One region of the Rhizobium sp. 01T437 genome, then DNA from elsewhere that is predicted to be linked to it. Evidence: predicted binding sites of a transcription regulator. Region 1 holds the regulator's gene; the other holds the start of a gene.
What was found. The regulator LexA, encoded in region 1, represses DNA repair genes until DNA is damaged. The targets are predictions, from matches to a motif close to TGTTCNNNNTGTGTTCNG.
Positions count from the first base shown of each region.

Region 1 (7,376 bases):
TCCGTCAGCATGTTGAGGGCTGCTTCGTTGGCGCCGCCGTGAGCGGGGCCCCAGAGGCAGGCGATGCCGGCGGCGATGCAGGCGAACGGGTTCGCACCCGAGGAGCCGGCGAGACGGACGGTCGAGGTCGAGGCGTTCTGCTCGTGATCGGCATGCAGGATGAAGATACGGTCCATGGCGCGTGCGAGCACCGGATTGACGACATATTCCTCGCAGGGAACAGCAAAGCACATGCGCAGGAAGTTGGACGCGTAATCGAGATCGTTCTTCGGGTAAACGAAGGGTTGGCCGATATGGTACTTATAGGCCATCGCGGCGAGCGTCGGCATCTTGGCGATCATGCGCAGGCTAGCGACCATGCGCTGGTGCGGATCGGTGATGTCGGTGGAGTCGTGATAGAAGGCCGAAAGCGCGCCGACGCAGCCGCACATGACGGCCATCGGATGAGCGTCGCGACGGAAGCCGGTGAAGAAGCGGCTCATCTGCTCATGCACCATGGTGTGGTGCGTGACACGATAGTCGAAGTCCTTCTTCTGGGCGGCGGTCGGCAATTCGCCGTAAAGCAGCAGGTAGCAGGCTTCCAGGAAGTCGCCATGCTCGGCAAGCTGCTCGATCGGGTAACCGCGATGCAGCAGAACGCCTTCGTCGCCGTCGATATAGGTGATCTTCGATTCACAAGATGCGGTCGACGTAAACCCGGGATCGTAGGTGAAGGAAGCCGTGTTCTTGTAGAGGGCACCGATATCAATGACGCTGGGTCCGACCGTGCCGTTTCGGACGGCGAGGTCGACTGATTTGTCACCGATTTTGATTGTAGCGCTTTGATCCGTCATGCTGATCCTCCGGAGTGGCGGTGGCGCCGCAAAAGCGCCATAAGAGTTAAGCGTCCTCAGCGATAGCTATATGATCGGGAAGCTAATGCCAAGTTACCGTGATGCCATTTTGTGCATCGCGGCATCATCTTTTAGGCACTGCAGCGATGAGCTAAATGCATATCAGAACACCATGATTTGACTGGATTTTCGCTCCTGTGAATTTTCCTCTTATTTCAATCGATTATTGTTTGCTCGTTTTGATTTCAGGTTGCATTCTGCCAGTATCCGGGGGCGGGTCCAGGCGATTATGGCGGGGTTAGAGACAAGAGAACGACAAGAGCAATCCATTGATCAAAAGATGGATTTTGCTGGCATTGCCCCGCGCGCCATTATGACGCAATCGGCTCGTACGCAGGTTGCGATCCCATTTCGATGGCGATTGGTGACTGTTGCGAAACGATACGTCGGGTCGTCGATGCGTATGGCCGCCGAAGAGGCCGGCCACGGTCGCCTCCTCCTCTTCTCGCCGGTCTTCCTTGGTGCGGGTGCCGCGACCTGGTTTCTGGCGGCCTCGGACTTTCCGGCCGTGTCGCTCGGTCTCTGCCTGCTTGTTCTCCTTATTGCCGTTGCGCTCTGCGGTTATGCCCGGACGAAACTGCGGGCGACGCTGCTTGCTCTGTTTCTTTTTGCCGGTGGAATGCTCTCCGCGCAGATCGAAACATGGCGGGCAAAGACCCTGATCCTCGATTCAGCCGTAACGAGAACGGTGTCCGGCCGGATCGAACGCCGAGAAGGCGATGGCCAAGGGCGCTGGCGTTATATTCTTGACGTCACCGGCACGGATGCTCCTGAGATCAAGCGTCCGCCCGAACGCATCTCCGTGCTGGTCCGCGGGGCCACCCAGCCGTTCGAACTCGGCGACGTCATCGAGGGCAGGGCGCGTCTCACGCCTCCGGCAGGACCAGCACTCCCCCACCTCAATGATTTTGCCTTCAATGCCTATTTTGACGGCATTGGTGCCAACGGCTTCTTCTATGGAGCACCGAAGAGGGTTGCAGAACAGCCGGAGCAAGCTGGCTCGGTCGGTGAGACCACCCTGGAGTGGCTTTACCGCCTGAGAAGCGGCATTGGCGATCGGATCCGCTCCACGCTGCCCGGCGACACCGGGGCCTTTGCCGCCTCCCTTGTCACCGATGAGAGACGGGCGATCTCGGATGAAACGACGGAGGCGCTGCGGCAATCCGGCCTTGCGCATATCATCGCGATCTCCGGCCTCAATATGGCGCTCTCCGCCGGCATCTTCTTTGTCGGCCTGCGTGTCATCCTCAGTCTTTTTCCCGGTATTGCCCAGGCATGGCCGATCAAGAAGATCGCGGCGGCCGGCGCGCTCGCTGCGGTGACGGCCTACTATCTGATCTCGGGTTTTGCCGTCTCCGCCGAACGCGCCTTCATCATGATGGCGATTATGCTGGTTGCGGTCTTCTTCGACCGGCCGTCGATCAGTCTCAGAAACGTGGCGCTATCCGCTCTCGTGATCCTCGGGGTCTCGCCATCGGAGGTGCTGGGGCCGAGTTTCCAGATGTCCTTTGCTGCAACGCTTGCCCTGGTCGCCGGATACGACCTCTGGAAGGGGCGGCCGATGCGGGAGAATGCCTTTGCCAAGCTGCCGATCATGAAGCCCTTTTTCATGGTTGGTGGCTTCTTCGGTGGCGTTTTCCTGACGTCGCTGATCGGTGGTTTCTCGACGGCGCTGTTTTCGATCGAGCATTTCCACCGGCTGACTGCCTATGGCCTGCCGGCAAATCTCGCGGCCATGCCGGTCATCACCTTCATCGTCATGCCGGCCGGGATGCTGGCAATGCTGCTGATGCCGTTTGGTCTGGACGGCTGGCTATGGCCGGTGGTAGGCTTCGGGCTTGATCTGGTGATCACCATCGCAAAGGCAGTAGCGGGGTGGGGCGGCAACATAGATGTAGGCCGCTTGCCCGGCTGGTATTTCCCGACCGCCGTTTTCGGATTTCTGCTGCTGACCCTGCTCAGAACCCGGCTGCGGCACATGGGAACGGCAATTATCGCGGTCTCGACGCTCGCTATTGTACTGCTTCCGTCAGAGGCGATGCCCGACATCGCCATCTCCGAAGATGGCGGTCTGGTCGCTATAATCGATGCAGAGGCGATGGCTTCGAACCGTGAAAAGCCGCCCGCCTTCATCTTCGAACAATGGCATAGGGCACTTGCCATCGAAGAGCATCGGAAGCCGGTTATGCTCCAAACTGCCAAGGCGCCCACTGCGCCTGATGGCAAAAGACTGCAACTGTCACCCGATCAACGGAATGAAGCCGGAGCGGCAATGAGACAGGCAGTCGCCGTCGGCCCGCCGTCACGCTTCTCCTGCCTGAAGGGCGCCTGGTGCACCACTTTGCTCGGTAACGGAAAGAAACTGACTGTCATCGACAATGCTGCCTATCTCGGGCCAGCTTGCGATACGGCTGATATTGTCGTGACCCCTGTCCGATTGCGCTTCGACCGTTGTCGTTCCGGCGCGCTGCTCTTTACCGGCGAGACGCTGCGCAAGACAGGTTCTGTCGAACTTCGATTCACTGATAAGGGAGTTGAGGTCGCAACCGCATTCGACACATTGGGGCGACCCTGGATACGCCACCGCGCCTATAATTGGCGCAGCAACACATTCGCAGACGCCAATCTGTCACCGGTCAGTGATAGCGGCGAATGAGACCGACGAGCTTGCCCTGGACCTTGACGCGATCCGGCGGGAAAATGCGGGTCTCGTAAGCGGGGTTTGCAGCCTCGAGCGCAATCGATGCGCCCTTGCGGCGGAAGCGCTTGAGCGTTGCTTCCTCGTCATCGACGAGTGCGACGACAATATCACCCGGATTGGCCGTGCTGCCATTGCGGATGATGACCGTGTCGCCATCGAAGATGCCGGCTTCGATCATCGAGTCGCCGCGAACTTCGAGCGCATAATGTTCACCGGAGCCGAGCATATCGGCGGGAACGGTGATGTCATGCGTATTGTTCTGGATTGCCGAGATGGGAACACCGGCGGCGATGCGGCCCATGACGGGAACGGAGACCGCATTGCCGTTATCGGCAGCAGGTGCTGGCTTTGCCGAGGCAGGAGGTGCTACGGGCTGGGGCTTGCCGAGGCTGCCCTCGATGACGCTCGGCGAAAAGCCGCGCCGAGGCTGCAGGCTCGGGCTGTAGGCTTCCGGCAGTTTGATGACTTCGAGCGCGCGCGCCCGGTTCGGAAGCCGGCGAATGAAGCCGCGTTCTTCGAGCGCCGTGATCAGCCGGTGAATACCCGATTTCGAGGCCAGATCCAGTGCGTCCTTCATCTCGTCGAAAGACGGTGGAACGCCTGACTCCTTCATCCTTTCATGAATGAAAAGAAGGAGTTCCTGTTGTTTGCGCGTGAGCATGGCGTCTAACCCCAGTCTTGAAACAAATCCAGAACGGACACTATATGTTCCATATGTGTTCCGCAAGTAGCTAAATTTTCGTAAAACTTCTGTTCAATCTGTCGAGAATTTGATTTTTATCGCCCTTAGGCCTGTCTGGCCTTGCTTCACGAGGCTTGCTGAAGCACATCTCCTTGTGATTGCTGGGAGAAGAACCGATGAGCCAAGACACGCTTCCGATCGATCATCTCGTTTTGCCGGTTACCGATATCGACCTAGCCCGCGAAAGGCTGGGCAAGCTGGGCTTTACCGTCGCGCCCGATGCCCGCCACCCCTTCGGCACGGAGAATGCCTGCGTTTTCTTTGCCGACAAAACCTATCTTGAGCCGCTCGGTGTCGCGAGCGTCGAGGAGAGCGAGGAGACGGCACGTGAGGGCAATGTCTTCACGGCCCGCAATCAGGCTTTCCGCTTCCGCTGCGGTAGCGAGGGACTGTCCGCCATCGCCTTCGCGACAGCGGATGCGAAGCATGAACATGCTCGATTCGTGAAGGGCAGCATCAGTGCTGGTTCTGTGCTACAGTTCGAACGCCCAGTGAAAATGCCGGATGGCACGGAAAGCATCGCCGGCTTCCGGCTTGCCTTCGCTGCCGACCTCCGGGCACCGGATTTCTTTCTCTTCGCTGTCGAGCGCATCAACCCGCTTCCAACCGATCGCAACGTGCTGGAGACCCACGCCAACGGCGTGACAGGCATTGCCGAGATCGCGCTCGGAGCCCCTGACCCGACAGCCTTCGGCGAGTTCGTTGGCTCGGCGGTAAAAGCCGCTTCTGCTGATGTCACGAGTTTCGGGCTGGAGGTCCCCACTGGAAACGCAAAGATCAGCCTGATGACCCCGCAGGGGCTGGAGGCCTATTTCGATCTGGCGACGCCGAATATCGATCGCGGCCTGCGCGGCCGGGCAATCCTCTTTGCCGTTGGCGATCTGGCCGTGACAGAAGCGCATTTGGCTGCTAACGGGGTGACCTATACACGCAAGGGCAACCGTATTCTGGTGAAGCCCGCGCCCGGTCAGGGCGTGCTCTTCGCTTTCGAGGAAACATCATGAGCTCCACTACCAATTCCGTTGTGACGGTCGGCGAGGGCGCCGGCAAAGTCACCTTCTCCAATGCCGCACGCCTGTCGCTGATTGCCGGCGCTTGCGAAATGGAAAGCCGCGACCATGCGTTCATGGTTGCCGGCACGTTGAAGGAACTGTGCACCAAGCTCGGCATCGGGCTCGTCTATAAGACCTCGTTCGACAAGGCGAACCGCTCTTCCTTGTCGAGCAAACGCGGTGTCGGCCTTGAGAAGGGGCTGGAGGTTTTTGCCGATCTCAAGAAGGAACTCGGCATTCCGGTTCTGACCGACATCCACACTGAAGAACAATGCGCCGAAGTGGGCAAGGTCGTCGACATCCTGCAGATACCGGCCTTCCTGTCTCGTCAGACAGATCTCCTGGTGGCTGCGGCAAAGACCGGTCGCGTTATCAACGTCAAGAAAGGCCAGTTCCTGGCGCCTTGGGATATGAAGAACGTGCTCGGCAAGCTAAACCAGAGCGGCAATCCGAACATCTTGCTCTGCGAGCGCGGCGCTTCCTTCGGTTACAATACGCTGGTCTCCGACATGCGTTCCCTGCCAATCATGGCAGCAACGGGCGCGCCCGTCATTTTCGACGCCACGCATTCCGTCCAGCAGCCTGGCGGGCAGGGGGAAACCTCCGGCGGAGAGCGGCAGTTCGTGGAGACGCTGGCCCGTGCAGCCGTGGCTGTCGGCGTAGCCGGTGTCTTTATCGAAACCCATCAGGACCCGGATAACGCGCCCTGTGACGGGCCGAACATGGTCTATCTCAAGGATATGCCACGGCTTCTCGAGAAGCTTCTCGCCTTCGACGCGATCGCCAAGGCCGCCTGAACGACAGGCAGCATCAGGCTGCCGCGCGGGACGGGCGCCTTTCCTCCAGTGCGAAGCGGGAGAGCATGCGCCCGAGATGGGACGCCTCGTTGCCGAGTTCCTGGCAGGCGGCGTTCGTCTCTTCGGCCATCGCCGCATTCTGCTGTGTCACCTGATCCATGCGGTTGACGGCAGCGTTGACCTCGACGAGCGCGACCGACTGTTCCGAAGACGAGCGCACGATCGCTTCGATCAGCGCCGTCACCTGCAGCACCTGGCGGTCTATATCGCCGAGTGCCTCACCGGTGCGGTTGACAAGTGCCACGCCCGCGGAAACCTGCCGCGACGACGTCTCGACGAGAAGCTTGATCTCCTTGGCGAGATTGGCGGAGCGGCCAGCGAGCTCGCGGACTTCCTGAGCGACGACGGCAAAGCCTTTCCCGGCGTCTCCGGCGCGTGCTGCCTCGACGCCTGCGTTGAGCGCCAAAAGATTGGTCTGAAAGGCGATCTCATCGATGGCGTTGATAATATCGCCGATCTTGACCGCTGATTCCTCGATTTTCTCCATCGCGGTAACCGCTTCGCGAACGATCTCGGCGGAATGCGCCGCACTCTCCTTCGTAGCCGACATCATCGCATTGGCTTCCTGGGCACGCTCCGAGGAGTTTTTCACCGTGACCGTGATCTGATCCAGCGCCGAAGCCGCCTGCTCGAGTGAGGTAGCCTGGCTCTCGGTGCGCTGTGCCAGATCATTGGTGCTGAGTGCGATTTCGCGCGAACTGTCGCCGACCGTATTCGTGGCGGCATAAATGTCCTTCATGGCATCGGAAAGAATGATGATGCTGGTATTGAAGGTCTCGCGAAGCTTTTCATAAGTGTTGGCGAACTGCTCGTCGAGACGCACGGTCAGGTCGCCGCGTGAAAGACGCTCCAGGCCGGCGCTCAGGCTCTCGATGACGCGCTGACGCGTGGCATTCTCCACGCTCTTCGATGCGTCGAGTTCGGCATCGCGGCGCATCTGTGCCTGCCGTTCCTCGTCCTGGTGCGCGCGGATGGCGTTCCGTTCTTCCGCCGATTCGCGAAAGACCGTGACTGCACGCGCCATTTCTCCGATTTCGTCGGATCGTCTGACATAGGGAACTTCGCGGGAATAGTCGCCGTTTGCGAGAACCGCCATGTAGTCGCGCATCGCCGATAGCGGCACGATCGCGC
Region 1 is NZ_JBFTPM010000001.1:600,304-607,679, reverse strand. It holds gene gltA (citrate synthase) at 1-833, opposite strand, end outside; gene AC1DM5_RS03090 (ComEC/Rec2 family competence protein) at 1,174-3,549, shown strand; gene lexA (transcriptional repressor LexA) at 3,530-4,255, opposite strand; gene AC1DM5_RS03080 (VOC family protein) at 4,453-5,340, shown strand; gene kdsA (3-deoxy-8-phosphooctulonate synthase) at 5,337-6,185, shown strand; gene AC1DM5_RS03070 (methyl-accepting chemotaxis protein) at 6,199-7,376, opposite strand, start outside.

Region 2 (7,376 bases), on a different contig from region 1:
TTCGGGAACGCCATCAGGATAGCGTTTTGCCGCACCTGCTCTCGTCAACCTTTCGAGAGTCTCCTGCGGCGTTTCGCCGGGATCGTTTTCAGGCGGATAATTGTGCTTCAACTCATTCAGCGAAAAACTCAGCTTGTCAAAAAACACCTGCGTATTCTCGACCGCGTCCGGGTAATCCCGGAAGATCCTGAATATTTCACGTGAATCCTTGAGATACCGCTCTCCATTCGGCGCCAGAAAGAATCCGGCTTTCGATATCTCCAGATGCTCCCGGATGGCGATCACGATATCCGAAAGCGGCCGACGCTCGGGATCATGATAAAGTGGCTGATTGGTCGCGATTAGCGGCACTCGGTTGCGGGCGGCAAGCATGGCAAGCGCTGCAAAAGCCTGCCGATCGCGGCCGTCATAGGTCGGCGACAGCGCCAGGAAAAATGCCTTGCGGAAGCGTTTGCGAAACCGTTCCAGATACTCTTCAAGTGCCGACTGGCGGGCAGGATCATTCACGGCGGCCCGATCGGGGATAAGGGCGAGCATCATCTCGTCGCCCCATTCCATAAGCTCCGCTTCCGTCAGGATGCAGGTTCCCTTGACTGCTCCCTCCTTCAGATTGCCGGCGCTGAGCAAGCGGCAGAGATTTGCCCAGCCTTTACGGTTTTGCGGATAGGCAAGGATATCAGGCGTTCCGTCCGTGAAGACGAGACGGGCACCCGGCTGAACCCGGACGGGATCGAGAATGATCTCCGTTTTTCCCTTCTTCTGCGCCTCGGCTAAAATCGCATCCCTGTTCCTGTATCTCTCCTCAAGCTGCTGTGCTTGCGCATGCGCCCGCACCACACCGGCAACCGAATTCCGATCCGCAATACCGAGGCCGTCAAGCTTCAGGCAGGCAGCCTGCACGACCATCTCTTCAGGCTTCGAAGCGCCTTCCAGGAACGAGAAATTCGTCTTCGCACCGATCTCGAAAAATGCGGGTTCGGGCCTCATGCAAAGACCCCGTGCATGAACCAGCGAGGATCAGGGTTCTCACCGTAGAGACCCCGGCGATAGATCCAGAAGCGATGTCCGGCCTCATCCTCGATCCGGAAATAGTCTCGCGCTTCGGCATTATCGCCATCGATCCACCATTCCATGGCAATCCGTTCAGGGCCTTCGCTCCTCGCCACCTGATGCTGTAGGCGTCGCCAACGGAAGGTTTGCGGCGCACCATCGGGCACTTCGGCAAATGCGACATCGACCGGTTCCGGCGTTGCAAAGAGACGCAAAGGGCGCTCCTCACGGAAAGGAAGTGCGCTTCCCTGCTCCGCTTTCCGCCGGGCCGGAAGGCTCTCCATTGCCGGCACCGTGATCACGGCGCGCTCCGGCACATGGCTCTCGCGAAGCTGGAAGCTTTGCAGGCAGTCCGAACCAAGCCGGGCCGCGACACGGTCGACAAAACTCGAAAGCGAGATCTCCCCCTGCCGGTCGCCCTCGAAATCACCCTGCGCCTCGTTGAACGGGTCGTGCCGCAGCACATTCAGGCGCAGGATCTCGAAGCCATAACCGGCGTCGATATCGTCATAGATCATCTGCAGCCGCTCGGAAAACAGCCCGGCAACGAGTTTGGGCTCGCGAAGCGGCCGTGAGGCACCGACGGAGATGCGGAAAACCCTGCCATCGACACGAAACAGCACCAGTTCGAACACCCGGCCGCCGGCGCCGCGCGCTTCCAGGGACGGTTTTAGCGACACGGCGACCTGTCCGGTAACGGCAAGGATCTGCTCTTCCGTGCCGATCGGCTCGACCAGACGGCGTTCGGATGAGAGGCTAGCGACAGGAAGCCGAGGCGAGATCGGTTCTTCCTCACGGCCGAGCGCCTGATCAAGGCGCAGAAGCAGCGTTGGCCCGAAGCGGCGGGTCAGCGGCGCCCGCGGCGCATGAATGACGTCGCCGACATATTTGAGACCGAGCTTCCTAAGAGCATCGACAGTCTGGCCCTCAAGCCGCAAGGCCGCGACAGGCAACGGCATCAGCATACGCTCCATCTCTTCGTCTTCCACGACGCCGCCCTGCCCGAAGCGGGAGACGGCCCAGGAAAGGCCCGGCGATGAGGAGATCGCGCATCGCGCATCGAGCCCCATGTGGAAGAGTCGCGAGAGAATATCCCTGAGAAGAGTGCTTTCATCGCCGAAGAGATGGGCACAGCCGGTAATGTCGAGAAACAGCCCGTCCTTGCCGTCGAGCGCCACCATCGGCGTATAGCCGTCGCACCAGTCGGCGATCCCTTCCAGTAGCCGGCGATCGGCCGCAGGATCCTCTTCCACGACATCAAGCGCCGGAAACATGGCGCGCGCTTCGGCAACGCCCTGTTCCTTCCTCAGCCCCAGCTTCTCGGCGAATTCATCCAGCGCCGTCAACCGCATGGCATTGTTGAGCTTACCGGAACAGACGAGGGGTGCCGCTTCAGGACGCCCTTTCGAACGCCAGGACAGGCCCCATCGCCTGCGGGCGATACGATCCGTTGGCAGATGCGGAAAGCTGAGTGCCAGAATGCGCTGACTGTTCGCTTGGAGGCCGAGCGAAGCTTGGCTCGTCGACGGGGAAAAATTCGCGTTCATGGGGGTTCCACTCCAGAAGAAAGGAGAGCGGGGCCGGATTGCGGCTCTTCTCCAGCGTGAGACGGAAAATCGGATTGCCGATGCTGCCGGAAAATTTTGATCCATCCGGCAACGACCGCAGATCAGACGGCGCCGGCTCGACATGCAGACGGAAGACAGCGCTGCTCGCCTCCTCCTCCCCGGCCTGGCGGACGAGAAAGAGCGGACGGCGGACGGCGCGTGCCCTGAGACTGAGCCTGCGACTTTCGGTCAGGCCGAAATGCAGGGGATTGCCGCGCACTTCGAAGACGACGGCCGAGAAGGCAGCACTTTCTATGGCCGCTTCCGCCAGCCAGAGTGCATCCTCCAGCTTGCGCGGCGCGGCATGGAAAAACCTTTCCGGCTTCAGCCCGAAATCCTTCAGCCCCGGAGCATAGGGACGACCCGCCTCCAGTGTGCCGACGGCATCACCGATCCAGAGCAGCGGCAGCGGCCTGCGGGTATCCTCCTCCTGCTTCTGCAGTCGCGCCGCAATGGCCATCGCCAGACCGCTTGCCGCCCCTGCATCGCCGGAACTCGCCGCGCGGAATTCGGTAATCGCATCGAGCTGAAGGCCGCCTTCCAGCGCTTCATCGAGTGCTTCCACCCCGAAAGGCAGGTGCGTCAGCATACATTCCTGCCGCCTCTCGCGTCCTTCCGCCAGGGCTTCCCGTTCCGCCGCGGCAAGCGCCGGCGCGGCTTTTCTTTCCAGTCGGGCAATGGTTTCGCGGAGCGCAAAAAGCCGCTCGCGCGCCAGGGCGGTCTGCGCCACGGCGTTCTCTCCACTCGTCTTGTTCCTGTTATGTTCTTATAGATTCCAGAGCTCTAATGAAGAGTCAATGATCATTTCATAAGAATTTATTCCTGCCTTTGATTCCGCACTCGAAAATCGGCGATAAAGGTTCTATATGGGCCGGCAAAGGAAGGAATATTTATGGCCCGCATAGACCAGAGCGATGATTGGCGGGACCGCCATGCGCCGACGATCAGCACCTTCGAGTCGCTGGCAATGGAGGCCTACAGCCATCTGCCGGACGAATTTCGCAAGCTGACGACCAATCTGACCATCGAAATCGAAGACTTTCCCGATGACGAAGTCTTCGAGGATATGGCGCTGGAAACACCCTTCGACCTGCTCGGCCTTTTCGAGGGGCGCGGCATTTCGGAGCGGTTCACCCTGGAAACCGGCGAAATGCCGAACCGCATCCGCCTCTACCGCCGTCCGATCCTCGACTACTGGGCCGAAAACGACGAAACGCTGGGTGACATCATCACCCATGTACTGATCCATGAGATCGGCCACCACTTCGGCCTCAGCGACGATGACATGGAGCGTATCGAGGAAAGCGCCGAAGAGGCTGCTGAACGCTGACTTATTGCTCGGACAGCTTCATGTCCGGGTGATAATCCTTGCCCTCGACTTCCTTGAAGACGGCCTGGCCGCACTGCATCTGGCCGGTCGCAGCATTGAAGGCATAGGTTGGGGAGCCGGACAGCAACCAGCCCTTGTTCAGTGCCGCCGTGACCTTGTGGCAGAAGGAGGCGTCGTCGGGACCGGTCAGGAAGCGGTAGAGTTTCATCAGGCGGGCTTTCTTGGGGAAATCAGGTCCGCTTTATGGACCAGAGCTTCGGCCTGGACAAGATGCAGCCGCTCGATCATCCGCCCGTTCGCATTGATGACGTTCTGCCCCTCCGTCGCCGGATCAGCGAAGGCGGCAATGATGGCCTCCGCCTCCGCGATCTCCTCCGCACTTGGTCCGAAATGCATATTGGCGGCTGCAATCTGCGCCGGGTGGATCAGCATCTTGCCGGCAAAACCCATGGCTCGGCCCTGACCGCATTCGGCATTGAAGCCATCGCCATCCCGAAAATCGTTGAACACGCTGTCGAGCGCATCGAGCCCATAGGCCTTCACCGCCAGAACGACCTGCATCAGCCAGGYCACSAYATAGGTCCGKCCCGGCTGCGGCAAGACGCCSGTTTCCTTGCGCAGGTCGTTGAGGCCGACGACGAGGCAATCGAGCCGCGAGCCTGGCGTGCGGCCGGATTCGGCAATCGCTGCGGCATTCAGTACGCCCCGCGGCGTCTCGATCATCGCCCAGATGCGCAACTCTTCCGGCGCATAGGCCTCGGCGAGCAGGTCGCTGACGGCCATCACATCCTGTGGCTCATCCACCTTTGGAAGCAGAACGGCATCGGGCGAAAGCGCCTTGACCAGTTCCAAATCCGCCAGCCCGAAACCGGATGACAAAGAGTTGATGCGGACAATCCTTTCTTTGCCCTCGAGCGGCCGCCCGGCAAAAAACGCCTTCAGATTGTCGCGCGCTTCCGCTTTCTTCTCGGGCGCGACGGAATCCTCCAGATCGAAAATAACGGCATCGCAATCAAGGGAATAGGTCTTTTCAAGCGCACGCGCATTGATGGCGGGTACGCTCAGCACGGAGCGGCGCAGACGCAGGGAACGGAGAGGTGGTGTTCGGCTCATCACCAATTAGTGCCAAGCTTCGCAAAGTCCGGCAAGACAACAAAAAGCCATGCTTGGCTTGCAGAGAGGAAAAAGAAGGACCACATTCCTTTCCGTAGAAAGGTTTCAAACCAATGCAGAACATTCGCTCCATCTTCTTCATGCTTGCCGGCGCTACCGTTTTCGTGGCCATGCTGCTTCTCACCTTCTCGGTCACGCTTGCCGTTGGCGGTATCCTGACCGTGCTCATGGTGGGCCGCGCCCTTTCGATGAAGATGAAGCCCGCTCCCGTCCGCGCGCGCACTGACGGCAAGCGCGAGATGCGTGTCTGGAACGACGGCCGCGGCACGATCATCGATCTCTGATCACTTTTCACTGAAAATTCTGACCGACATTGTCGGCTCATGTTCCCTTGTTACGTCTTTGAAGCGGCCAGGCATTCAGCCGGCATTTAAAGCGAATGGAGAACGAGCATGGACGCGACGACGGACAGCAACCCGGTCAAGATGCCGCCGGTCAAGAATGGCCTGTTGCCATACCTGACGGTCGATGGCGCGGTGGAGGCTGCGGAATTCTACAAGAAGGCTTTCGGCGCCGAAGAAGCCTATCTCGTGCCGGTCGACGAAAGCGGCCGGACGATGCATGTACATCTCTACATCAACGGCAGCTCGCTCATGCTGTCGGATGCCTATCCGGAATATGGCCATCCCTTCAAAGGCCATGAAGGTTTCGCCATCCAGCTGGTTATCGACGATATCGATTCCTGGTGGGATCGCGCCGTTGCTGCCGGCGCCGAAGTGGTCATGCCCATCGAACTGATGTTCTGGGGCGATCGTTACGGCCAGCTTCGTGATCCGTTCGGCGTGCTCTGGGGTCTGAATGCACCGTCCAAGTAAAGGGACACGCGCAATCGGCAGGCCGCGCGAAACACCGCGTGGCCTCCATCAGCGAAAGATTCTTCTTCATTTCGGCGGGAAACTGGAATAGATGCAAAATCAGAAAGTACGTTTTGCTGAAATGGAGCATAGGTCATGGATAAATTCGTGAAGCTCACGGGCGTTGCAGCCCCTCTGCCGGTCGTCAACATCGACACCGACATGATCATTCCGAAGGACTATCTGAAGACCATCAAGCGCACCGGCCTTGGCAAGGGCCTTTTCGCCGAAGCCCGCTACAACGAAGACGGCTCCGAAAACCCCGATTTCGTGCTGAACAAGCCGGCTTACCGCGAGGCAAAGATCCTGGTTGCCGGTGACAACTTCGGCTGCGGCTCCTCGCGCGAACACGCTCCATGGGCGCTGCTCGATTTCGGCATCCGCTGCGTGATCTCCACCAGCTTCGCCGACATCTTCTATAACAACTGCTTCAAGAACGGCATCCTGCCGATCCAGGTCAGCCACGAAGACCTCGACAAGCTGATGGACGACGCCGAGCGCGGCTCCAACGCCATTCTGACGGTCGACCTTGAAAACCTCGAAATCACCGGTCCGGACGGCGGCTCGATCAAGTTCGATCTCGATGAATTCAAGCGCCACTGCCTGCTGAACGGCCTCGATGATATCGGCCTGACCATGGAAAAGGGCAAGGCGATCGACGAGTTCGAAAAGAAGAACGCCGCTTCGCACCCCTGGGCTGCCTGAGCCTCACCAAATTGCTTTGAGATCGAGCCGGGCTTTCGCCCGGCTTTTTCTTTGTCCGGATCTCAGAGAAACTTTTCTTTCCAGACGCTGAGCTTTTCAAGCGACACGCCGATACCGCCGCAGACTTCGATCAGCGGATTGTTGAAGCGCGACAGCAGACCGGCATGCACATCGGCAACGGCAAGTGCGGCACCACAGGCCGGTTCGACCAGGATGCGCTGCGCATCGGCAAACTTCAGGCAGGCAGCCACGGCATCGACATCGCTGACGAGAACACTTTCGATCGGGTGATGCTTCGGCAGATCGAAGACATGCTGCGCCACTTGCCGCGCGCCGAGCGAGGTAGCAATCGATGTAATGGCCGGCAGCGAAATACGCTCATTGGCCTTGAGGCTTGTATGAAATGATGCAGCTCCTTCCGTCTCGACGGCAATGACAGGCACGTCCGAAAGCCCGTTCCGCTTCAGCCCCTCGACGATGCCGGCAAGCAACCCGCCGCCGCCGACGCTGGTAACGACGCAATCGAATTTGGCACCTTTTGCCACCACCTCATCGATCAGCGTCGCATGGCCATCCCACAGGAGCGGATGGTCGAAAGGATGCACATAGGTCGCCTTGCGGCTTTCGGCGAGTTCGATCGCATGCGCATTGGCCTCA
Region 2 is NZ_JBFTPM010000005.1:108,607-115,982, reverse strand. It holds gene AC1DM5_RS11445 (error-prone DNA polymerase) at 1-987, opposite strand, end outside; gene AC1DM5_RS11440 (Y-family DNA polymerase) at 984-2,471, opposite strand; gene AC1DM5_RS11435 (ImuA family protein) at 2,443-3,387, opposite strand; gene AC1DM5_RS11430 (metallopeptidase family protein) at 3,550-3,987, shown strand; gene AC1DM5_RS11425 (DUF1737 domain-containing protein) at 3,989-4,195, opposite strand; gene AC1DM5_RS11420 (HpcH/HpaI aldolase/citrate lyase family protein) at 4,195-5,100, opposite strand; gene AC1DM5_RS11415 (hypothetical protein) at 5,214-5,444, shown strand; gene AC1DM5_RS11410 (VOC family protein) at 5,553-5,975, shown strand; gene leuD (3-isopropylmalate dehydratase small subunit) at 6,111-6,719, shown strand; gene AC1DM5_RS11400 (pyridoxal-phosphate dependent enzyme) at 6,782-7,376, opposite strand, start outside.
Region 2: AC1DM5_RS11435 (ImuA family protein) is a predicted target of LexA. The motif match lies at 3,408-3,425, and genes of this name have one in related genera.